Nitratifractor salsuginis DSM 16511: one gene and its partners. Each later gene encodes a partner of the first gene's protein in a complex. Links are inferred from orthologs where the notes say so. Each region holds a gene or a part of one and is shown in the gene's direction. Other genes may lie near its edges.

Region 1 (3,020 bases):
CCGGTGGACAAGGGCGGTATCGGCCGGGTAGGGTATCCCCTGGTCGCCGACCTGACCAAGCAGATCGCCCGGGATTATGACGTCCTGCTCAATGAAGCCGTCGCACTGCGGGGTTCCTTCCTCATCGACAAGGACGGCACCGTCCGCCACGCGGTCATCAACGATCTGCCTCTGGGACGGAATGTCGACGAGATGCTCCGTATGGTCGATGCAATGCTCTTTACCAACGAGCACGGTGAAGTCTGCCCCGCCAACTGGCACAAGGGCGAAGAGGGGATGAAACCCGATACCGAAGGGGTCGCCGAGTACCTCGCCAAGCACGCCGAAGAGCTCTAGGCTTCCGGCACTGCCGAGCGGCGGCTTCGGTATTCTGCGCATCTATTTTGCTAGAATGTCGAATCAGCCACTCTATAATGAGAAGGATAGACGAGTGAAAAACTATGCCGAAATTTTGAAAGAGCACGGGCTCAAAGCCACCTTTCAGCGTATGACCATCCTGGCGGCCATCGACAGGATGGGGCATGCCAATGTGGATGAAATCTACGAGGAGGTTCGCCAGAGCCATCCCACCCTCTCGCTGGCTACCGTCTACAAAAACATCGTCACGATGGTGGAGCAGGGGGTCCTGGTCGAAGTCCCCATCGTCGGGAAAAAATCGAAATATGAACTCAAAAAGAAGGAACATCTTCATCTGATCTGCACGGAGTGCGGTAGTGTCCGGGATCAGGCCCTCGATGAGATCCTCAGCGAAGACACCGACAAAGTGGCCTGGGACTCCTCCTTCGAGCTCAAAGAGCGCCAACTCAACCTCTACGGCATCTGCAGCGATTGCCGAAACAAGCAAGCCTCCGCCTAAGAGCCTTCCCGCTCCTCCCTCACTTTTCAAGCACCGATTGGATATAATCTACCCAAAATCATCGTCCCGAAACGGGAAGGAGTGCTTATGAATTTCGGCAATCTCTTCCGGGGTATGCGCAAGCAGCAGAGCAATGACGCCCCCAGCCACTGGATCAAATGTCCCAAATGCCTCTCTTTGATGTACTACAAAGAGGTCGAAGCCAAACACAACGTCTGCCCCAAATGTTCCCACCATTTCCGGATCGGGGCGAAAGAACGCATTGAATTGCTGGCGGACGAGGGGAGCTTCGAAGAGAAGGATGCCGGTCTGGTTCCCGTCGATCCCTTGAAATTCGTCGATAAAAAGAGTTATAAAAAACGAATCGAAGAGAATAAAGCCAAAACGGGTGGCCGCACCTCCTCCGTGATCAGCGGCAGTTGCACCATCGAAGGGCAGCCGACGGAGCTGGTCGTCTTCGACTTCGCCTTTATGGGGGGAAGCCTGGGCTCCGTAGAGGGGGAAAAGATCGTCCGTGCCGTCCACCGGGCCATCGAGCGCCAGGCCGGAGTCGTTATCGTCTCCGCCAGCGGCGGGGCGCGGATGCAGGAAAGCACCTTCAGCCTGATGCAGATGAGCAAAACTTCTGCCGCGCTTCATCGCCTTCACGAAGAGGGGCTCCCCTTCATCTCTGTCCTCACCGATCCCACGATGGGCGGGGTGAGCGCCTCTTTTGCCATGCTGGGCGATATTATTATGGCCGAGCCCAACGCCCTGATCGGTTTTGCCGGACAGCGGGTCATCAAGCAGACCATCGGCGCCGACCTTCCCGAAGGCTTTCAGCGGGCGGAATTCCTCCTCGAACACGGCCTCATCGATATGGTCGTCGACCGGAACAATATGAAAGAGAGCATCGGCAACTTTCTCAAACTCTTTCTCCAGCAAAAATGAGCCTCTTTCGATGAGTCGCACGGCGTTTTGTTCCCTTTCTCTACTTTTACTTTTGTCCACGCAATCTGTCTCCGCTACCGGTTCGGCATCCGGAGCTTGCCCCACCTGTTCCGCGGTAAAATCAAGTATGATTTGTGATTATCATGTCGGCAAACTTCATAATCGCAGCTATCAGCCAAGTTGCCTGGACTATGCCCGATATGTCGATATCGACGGAGCCCATGCCAAGGCTGCCTGGTACTATCTCCTGGGCAATCGCCCAGATATGGCACTCCGTGCGGCCCGTAAGGCGTTGGGAGAAGGGCAGAGCTATGCTGCCGAGTATGCCTGGTTTGCCTTGGTCATCGAAGGTAAAGCGGAGGAGACTGCAAAATTGATGAAACACCATCTTCCGACCATCCGTGCCATAGGTAAGGGGTTTACCCGGGATCTCGACCTGATGAAAACCCTCTATCCCAAAGTAGGTTTCCGAAATATTTCACACGAAACTTAACCAATATGACAAGGTTTTGAAATTGTTGATGAGTTTGAAAAGAAAGCAAAAAAATGGATTGTGGAAAAAAGGGGGATGGAAAATCGGTTCCGCTGAAAGCGAAACCTGAAAGGTTTAGAGAGGGGTGACGTTCTCGGCCTGGGGGCCTTTCATTCCTTCACCGATCTCGAAAGAGACTTTCTGGCCCTCGTAGAGAGAGACGCGGCCGCCTTCAGGGTTGTTGACTTGACGGAAGTGAACGAAAACATCGTTCCCACCATTGTCCTGCTGAATAAAACCGTAACCTTTTTCGTCGTTGAACCATTTAACGGTTCCGTGATGCAATTCTGCCATTGTAGTACCTTTTTGATGTAATATTGAATCAAAATGTCGGGGAGTCTTCAGGGTCTAGCGGAGCAACGGTAAAGCGGCAACACGTCTAACACACAGAAGATGAACTCGAACCTCATCTATCTTCGGGGACCATTATAGCTGCAATATTCCGCAATAGCAAGGCTTTTGGAGAAATTCTTTCTTTTTTCTCAATCGACCGGGATAAAGGCCTCGGTCCGGCCCTTGTATTCGAGATAGAGATCCCCGTCGTGATAGTCGGGAAGGCGCTTGCAGGAGATATGTTTGAGGGACTGGGGTTCGATGGGTGTGGGGGGGACGACTCCGGAGTAAGAGCGCAGCGTGGCGGGGTAGAGGGAAGTATTGAGGATCCAGAAATCACTGTAATCGGGATGCTCCGCCAACTCCTTC
Region 2 (3,130 bases), 930 kb from region 1 along the record:
GCAGATCGCCAGCACGTCAGGGGGCATGCGGAAATACTCCACCGTCCGCGCCAGGGCGAAAGAGTTGGGAGGGACAATGCAAATGTCGCCTTTGAAATCGACCACGTTGTTTTCGCTGAAATCCTTGGGGTCGACCACTTCGGCGTTGATGTTGGTGAAAATTTTGAATTCGTCGCTGACCCGGATATCGTAGCCGTAGCTGCTCAATCCGTAGCTGACGACCCCTTCCCCGACCAACCCTTCGCAAAAGGGTTCGATCATCTTATGTTTGAGTGACATTTCCCGGATCCATCTGTCGGCTTTGAGTCCCATCTCTCTCCTTCGATTTTTACGGTTTTTCGACGATAATCTGCCGATTTTTTACAATTATTCCGCGAAAACGCATTGTTTATGCAAGTATGGATATAATATGCCATTATATCTCAAGGGCTGTTTCCCACCCTTGAAAACAGAGGAGAAAGAATGAAATTTGATGAAATCAAAGAGTTGATGCGCCTCTTTGGCAAAAGCAAACTCGATCGGATTCAGATCAAGCAGAAAGATTTCGAGATCGAGATGGAAAAGGGCGGAGAGACTGTCGTCGTGGAAGCGGCTCCCTCGGCGCAGGTTCAGGCTACACCGGCTCCCGCGGCGATTCCCGCCTCTTCGGGTAGTAATGCTGCTGAAGCGGCTCCCGCTCCCGAGGCCAAGAAGGGAGAGCTGATCACTTCACCCATGGTCGGGACTTTCTATGCTTCCCCCTCTCCGGATTCTCCTCCGTTTGTGAAAGTAGGAGACACGGTCCGCAAAGGCCAGACCCTTTGCATCCTCGAGGCAATGAAGATCATGAACGAATTGGAGGCGGAGTTCGATTGTAAGATCCTGGAAGTCCTGGTCGAAGACGGGGAACCGGTAGAGTATGACAAGCCCCTCTTCCGGGTGGAGAGACTCTAAATGGCCGAGATCAAACGTATCCTCATCGCCAACCGGGGCGAGATCGCCCTGCGGGCCATCCGCACCATCAAAGAGATGGGCAAAGAGGCGGTAGCGGTCTACTCCACCGCCGACAAGGACGCCCACTACCTCAAGCTGGCCGATGCCGCTATCTGTATCGGCGGCCCCAAGTCCCAGGAGAGCTATCTAAATATCCCTGCCATCATCTCCGCGGCGGAGCTGGCGGAGTGTGATGCGGTCTTTCCCGGTTACGGCTTTTTGAGCGAGAATCAGAACTTCGTGGAGATCTGTGAGCATCACGGCCTCAAATTCATCGGTCCCAGTGTCGAAGTGATGCAGATGATGGCCGACAAATCCAAAGCCAAGCAGGTGATGGCCGAAGCGGGAGTCCCCACCATCCCCGGCAGTGACGGGGCGGTTGCAAATGCCGAAGAGGCCAAAAAACTGGCCAAGGAGATCGGCTACCCGGTAATCCTCAAAGCCGCCGCCGGCGGCGGAGGCCGGGGAATGCGCGTGGTCGAGGATGAGAGCTACATCGAAAACGCCTTCCTCGCCTGCGAAGCCGAAGCGGTCAACGCCTTCAGTGACGGGACGCTCTATATGGAGAAGTTCATCGAAGCCCCCCGCCACGTGGAGGTGCAGGTAATGGGTGACAGCCACGGCAACGCCATCCATATCGGGGAGCGGGACTGCTCCATGCAGCGGCGCCATCAGAAACTCATCGAAGAGTCACCCGCCCTGGTGCTCGACGACGCCCGGCGCAAAGAGCTCCACGAAGCGGCGGTTCGGGCGACGAAACATATCGGCTACGAGGGGGCCGGGACCTTCGAGTTTCTCGTGGACAAGCACAAGAATTTCTACTTCATGGAGATGAATACCCGTCTTCAGGTAGAGCACTGCGTCAGCGAAATGGTCAGCGGCCTCGATATCATCGAATGGATGATCCGGGTCGCCGAAGGAGAGGCGCTCCCTCCCCAGGAGGCGATCACCCTCAAGGGCCATGCCATCGAGTGCCGCATCACCGCCGAGGACCCCGTGAGCTTCCTCCCCAGTCCCGGCAAGATCCAGAAATGGATCGCCCCCGGAGGCAAGGATGTCCGCCTCGATACCCACGCTTATTGCAACTACATCATCCCCACCTACTACGACTCCATGATCGGCAAAGTGATCGTCTGGGGCGAAAACCGCGATCGGGCCATCGCCAAGATGCGCCGTGCCCTGGACGAGTTCGAAGTGGGGGGTGTGCGCACCGTGATCGAATTCCACCGCAAAATGATGCGCAACCCTGATTTCATCTCCAACAACTTCGATACCAAGTATCTGGAAAATTACAAAGGCTGAGAGCGTGAAAATTCTCGTCACCGGCACCGCCGGTTTTATCGGTTTTCACCTCGCCAAGCGGCTCCTGGAACGGGGCGATGAAGTGGTGGGCCTGGACAATATCAACGACTACTACGATCCGAAAGTCAAGTACGGCCGCCTGCGGGAGACCGGGATCGAAGGGGATGAGGCGATCGAGTATGCCAAACCCGTTCAAAGCAGCCGCTACGAAAACTACCGTTTCATCAAGCTCAATCTCGAAGACCGTGCCGCCATCGAGGAACTTTTTGAAAAGGAGCGTTTCGATGCGGTGTGCAATCTGGCCGCCCAGGCGGGGGTGCGCTACAGCCTGACCAATCCCCATGCCTATGTCGACAGCAATATCGTCGGTTTCGTCAACATCCTGGAAGCCTGCCGGCATAATGGAGTGGGCCACTTGGCCTATGCCAGCAGTTCCAGTGTCTACGGGCTGAATGAGACGATGCCCTTCAGTACCCACGACAACGTGGATCATCCCATCAGCCTCTATGCCGCCAGCAAAAAGTCCAACGAACTGATGGCCCACACCTACAGCCACCTCTACGGTCTTCCTACCACCGGCCTGCGCTTCTTCACCGTCTACGGCCCCTGGGGACGCCCCGATATGGCCCTCTTTCTCTTCACCAAAGCGATCCTGGAAGATCGTCCCATCGATGTCTACAACTACGGAGAGATGCAGCGGGATTTCACCTATGTCGACGATATCGTCGAAGGACTGGTCCGGGTGATCGACCATCCCCCCAAAGGCAATCCTGAGTGGAGCGGCAAAGCCCCCGATCCCGGCAGCTCCAGAGCTCCCTACAAAATCTACAACATCGGCAATAACAACCCCGTCAAA
Region 3 (2,989 bases), 510 kb from region 1 along the record:
GGTCCCCGTCGGATCTCTCCCTTCTTCATCCCTTCGGCTTTGGCCAATATGCTGGGAGGTTTCGTCTCCATTGCCCACACTCTCAAAGGCCCCAACCTCGGTTCCGTTACCGCTTGTGCCGCCGGAACCCATGCCATCGACGAAGCGGCCAAGACCATTATGATCGGCGGAGCGGACCGGATGCTGGTTGTCGGAGGCGAAGCGGCCATTACCGGGATCGGCGTCGGCGGATTCGCGGCGATGAAAGCCCTCTCGACTCGCAACGATGATCCGAAACACGCTTCCCGTCCCTTCGACGCGGAGCGTGACGGCTTTATTATGGGTGAGGGGGCCGGAGCCCTGGTCCTCGAAGAGTATGAGGCGGCCAAGGCTCGTGGAGCCAAGATTTACGGTGAATTGATCGGCTTCGGCGAGAGCGGCGATGCCAACCACATCACCACGCCCACGATGGACGGGCCGCTGCGGGCGATGAAGGCAGCCTATGAGATGGCCGGCCGGCCCAAGGTCGATTACGTCAATGCCCACGGTACTTCCACGCCCATCAACGACAAGAACGAGACCGCTGCGCTCAAAGAGCTTTTCGGCGGCAAAGAGAATTGCCCGCCGGTCAGCTCCACCAAGGGGCAGATCGGTCACTGTCTGGGAGCGGCTGGCTCGATCGAGGCGGTGATCTCCCTGATGGCGATGGATCGGGGCATCATCCCGCCCACCATCAACTACACCACCCCCGACGAGAACTGCGATCTGGATTATGTCCCCAACGAAGCGAGAGAAGCGCAGCTCGATGTGGTGATGAGCAACTCCTTCGGTTTCGGCGGCACCAACGGTGTCGTCATTTTCAAGCGGGTCTGAGGCGTCTCCGATGGCCACCTATCTCGATTTCGAAAAACCGATCGAAGCGATCCAAAAGGATATCGAGTCGGCCAAGGCCCGCGGGGATCAGGATGCGGTTGAGATCCTCGAAAAAGAGTTGGGGAAGGAGGTCAAAAAGACCTTCGGCTCTTTGAGTGATTATCAGAAACTCCAATTGGCCCGCCATCCCGACCGTCCCTATGCATTGGACTATGTGCGCCGGATTATGGAAAATGCCCAGGAGATCCACGGAGACCGGATGTATCGGGACGATCCGGCAATCCTCTGCTATCTGGGCTGGATCGGCGGGCAGAAGACCGTTCTCATCGGTGAGCAGAAGGGACGGGGGACCAAGCATAAACTCCGCCGAAACTTCGGAATGCCCCATCCCGAGGGGTATCGCAAAGCCCTTCGGGCCGTGAAGCTGGCGGAGAAGTTCGACATCCCCGTGCTGATGCTCATCGACACTCCGGGCGCCTATCCGGGGATCGGTGCCGAGGAGCGGGGCCAGAGCGAAGCGATCGCCAGAAACCTCTTCGAACTCTCCGGCGTCAAGGTTCCCCTCATCTCCGTCGTCATCGGCGAGGGAGGCTCTGGCGGGGCCCTGGCTATCGGCGTGGCGGACAAGCTGGCGATGATGCGCTATTCGGTCTTCGCCGTTATTTCGCCCGAAGGATGTTCCGCCATTCTCTGGAACGATCCCAGCAAGGTAGAGCAGGCGACCAAAGCCCTCAAGATCACTCCCGATGCCCTCAAAGAGTACGGTCTCATCGACGACATCATCGACGAACCCCTCATCGGTGCCCATCGGGATATGGACAGTGCCGCCGAAAAGGTCAAAGAGTACTATCTCCAGTCCGTCCGAAGCCTGCGGGAGTTGAGCAAAGAGGAGCTCGTGCAGAAGCGCTACGAGAAACTCACCTCCATCGGGGCCTACAAAGAGAATGAGTAGGTGAATGGTTAATGGTGAATGATGAATGATGAATGGTTGCGGTAAGCATCGCTTAGCGATGCTCTTGATTAAAAGACGGGGCTTTGCAGAGCAAAGCCATCCAAAATTCCTCATTCCTCATTCCTCATTCCTCATTTCGACGATGGAGTGCAACATTCAGTTGCACTCCATCGTCGACTGGATCGTCCAAACCGTCAATGCCTGGGGATATTTCGGTATCTTCGCCGCTATGTTTCTGGAGAGTTCCTTTTTCCCTTTTCCCAGTGAAGTGATTATGATCCCTGCGGGTTACCTGGCTTTCAAGGGGGAGATGAGTCTTCTTTTGGCCATCGGTGTGGGGATCGCGGGGTCGTTGGCGGGGGCGCTTTTCAATTATTGGCTGGCGATGCACTTCGGGCGGCCTTTTTTGCTGCGCTACGGTCGCTATCTCTTCCTCAAACCCGAAACTTTGGATCACTTGGAACGCTTTTTTGCCAGGCACGGAGAGATCTCTACCTTCAACGGGCGGCTGATCCCCGGAATCCGCCAGTACATCTCCCTCCCGGCGGGCTTGGCGCGGATGCCCGTAGGTCGCTTCGCTCTCTATACGGCTTTGGGGGCCGGGATCTGGGTGACGGTCCTGGGGCTGCTGGGGTATTTCCTGGGGGCTCACGAGGACCGGGTAGCGCACTACCTCCACAATGCCACGCTGCTGGCATTGGTGGGGGTAGCGGGACTAAGCCTCTTTTACTGGCTGCGGCATCGGGCCAAGGAGGAGCTGTGATTCTTGCGGATGTCGGCAATACCCACATACATATCTACGAAGAGGGCCGGGTGCTCCACCTGGAGCCGGAGGATGCGATCGAAGCTTTTGGTGATCGGATACTGTACTATATCTGTGTCGATCCCGAAGTGCGAAAAAAGATCGTGGCATTGACTTACTGGAAGGATCTGGAATCGAAGATCGATCTGCCCGGTAGCTACGAGGGGATGGGCGTGGATCGCCGGGCGCTTTGCCTGAGCCGGGACGAGGGGCTTTTTGTGGATGCCGGCAGCGCCTTGACGGTGGACAGAGTGGTCGGGGGGCGCTACGAAGGGGGAATGATCCTGCCGGGGCTGCACGCTTACCGCCGGGCCCTTGGGGAGATTTCCGAAGTTTTAGATCGGGAGCCTGACTGGAGCATTGAGTGCTCCTCCCTGCCCAAG

The links.
Region 2: the proteins of accD (region 1) and NITSA_RS10075 are in contact, whole or in part, in a solved structure (PDB 8UXZ), measured with the Escherichia coli proteins. The link is inferred for Nitratifractor salsuginis DSM 16511 from one-to-one orthologs.
Region 3: the proteins of accD (region 1) and accA are in contact, whole or in part, in a solved structure (PDB 8UXZ), measured with the Escherichia coli proteins. The link is inferred for Nitratifractor salsuginis DSM 16511 from one-to-one orthologs.

What each region holds. Positions count from the first base shown.
Region 1 is NC_014935.1:1,039,382-1,042,401, forward strand. What follows is about bases 1-2,864. They hold accD (acetyl-CoA carboxylase, carboxyltransferase subunit beta), read left to right. Parts: upstream 1-943; coding sequence 944-1,786; downstream 1,787-2,864. Other genes in these bases: NITSA_RS05225 (peroxiredoxin), read left to right, coding at 1-336; NITSA_RS05230 (Fur family transcriptional regulator), read left to right, coding at 431-856; NITSA_RS05240 (hypothetical protein), read left to right, coding at 1,914-2,279; NITSA_RS05245 (cold-shock protein), read right to left, coding at 2,394-2,612; NITSA_RS05250 (hypothetical protein), read right to left, coding at 2,801-2,864. Outside these bases: more of NITSA_RS05250, read right to left, coding at 2,865-3,020.
Region 2 is NC_014935.1:1,971,720-1,974,849, reverse strand. Bases 130-3,103 are described here. They hold NITSA_RS10075 (acetyl-CoA carboxylase biotin carboxylase subunit), read left to right. Parts: upstream 130-933; coding sequence 934-2,274; downstream 2,275-3,103. Other genes in these bases: NITSA_RS10070 (NAD-dependent epimerase), read left to right, coding at 2,279-3,103; accB (acetyl-CoA carboxylase biotin carboxyl carrier protein), read left to right, coding at 463-933; dcd (dCTP deaminase), read right to left, coding at 130-312. In the rest of the region: more of dcd, read right to left, coding at 1-129; more of NITSA_RS10070, read left to right, coding at 3,104-3,130. UniProt on the Escherichia coli protein: This protein is a component of the acetyl coenzyme A carboxylase complex; first, biotin carboxylase catalyzes the carboxylation of the carrier protein and then the transcarboxylase transfers the carboxyl group to form malonyl-CoA.
Region 3 is NC_014935.1:532,231-535,219, forward strand. Bases 1-2,833 are described here. They hold accA (acetyl-CoA carboxylase carboxyl transferase subunit alpha), read left to right. Parts: upstream 1-862; coding sequence 863-1,804; downstream 1,805-2,833. Other genes in these bases: NITSA_RS02675 (beta-ketoacyl-ACP synthase II), read left to right, coding at 1-852; NITSA_RS02685 (DedA family protein), read left to right, coding at 1,947-2,567; NITSA_RS02690 (type III pantothenate kinase), read left to right, coding at 2,564-2,833. Outside these bases: more of NITSA_RS02690, read left to right, coding at 2,834-2,989. UniProt on the Escherichia coli protein: Component of the acetyl coenzyme A carboxylase (ACC) complex. First, biotin carboxylase catalyzes the carboxylation of biotin on its carrier protein (BCCP) and then the CO(2) group is transferred by the carboxyltransferase to acetyl-CoA to form malonyl-CoA.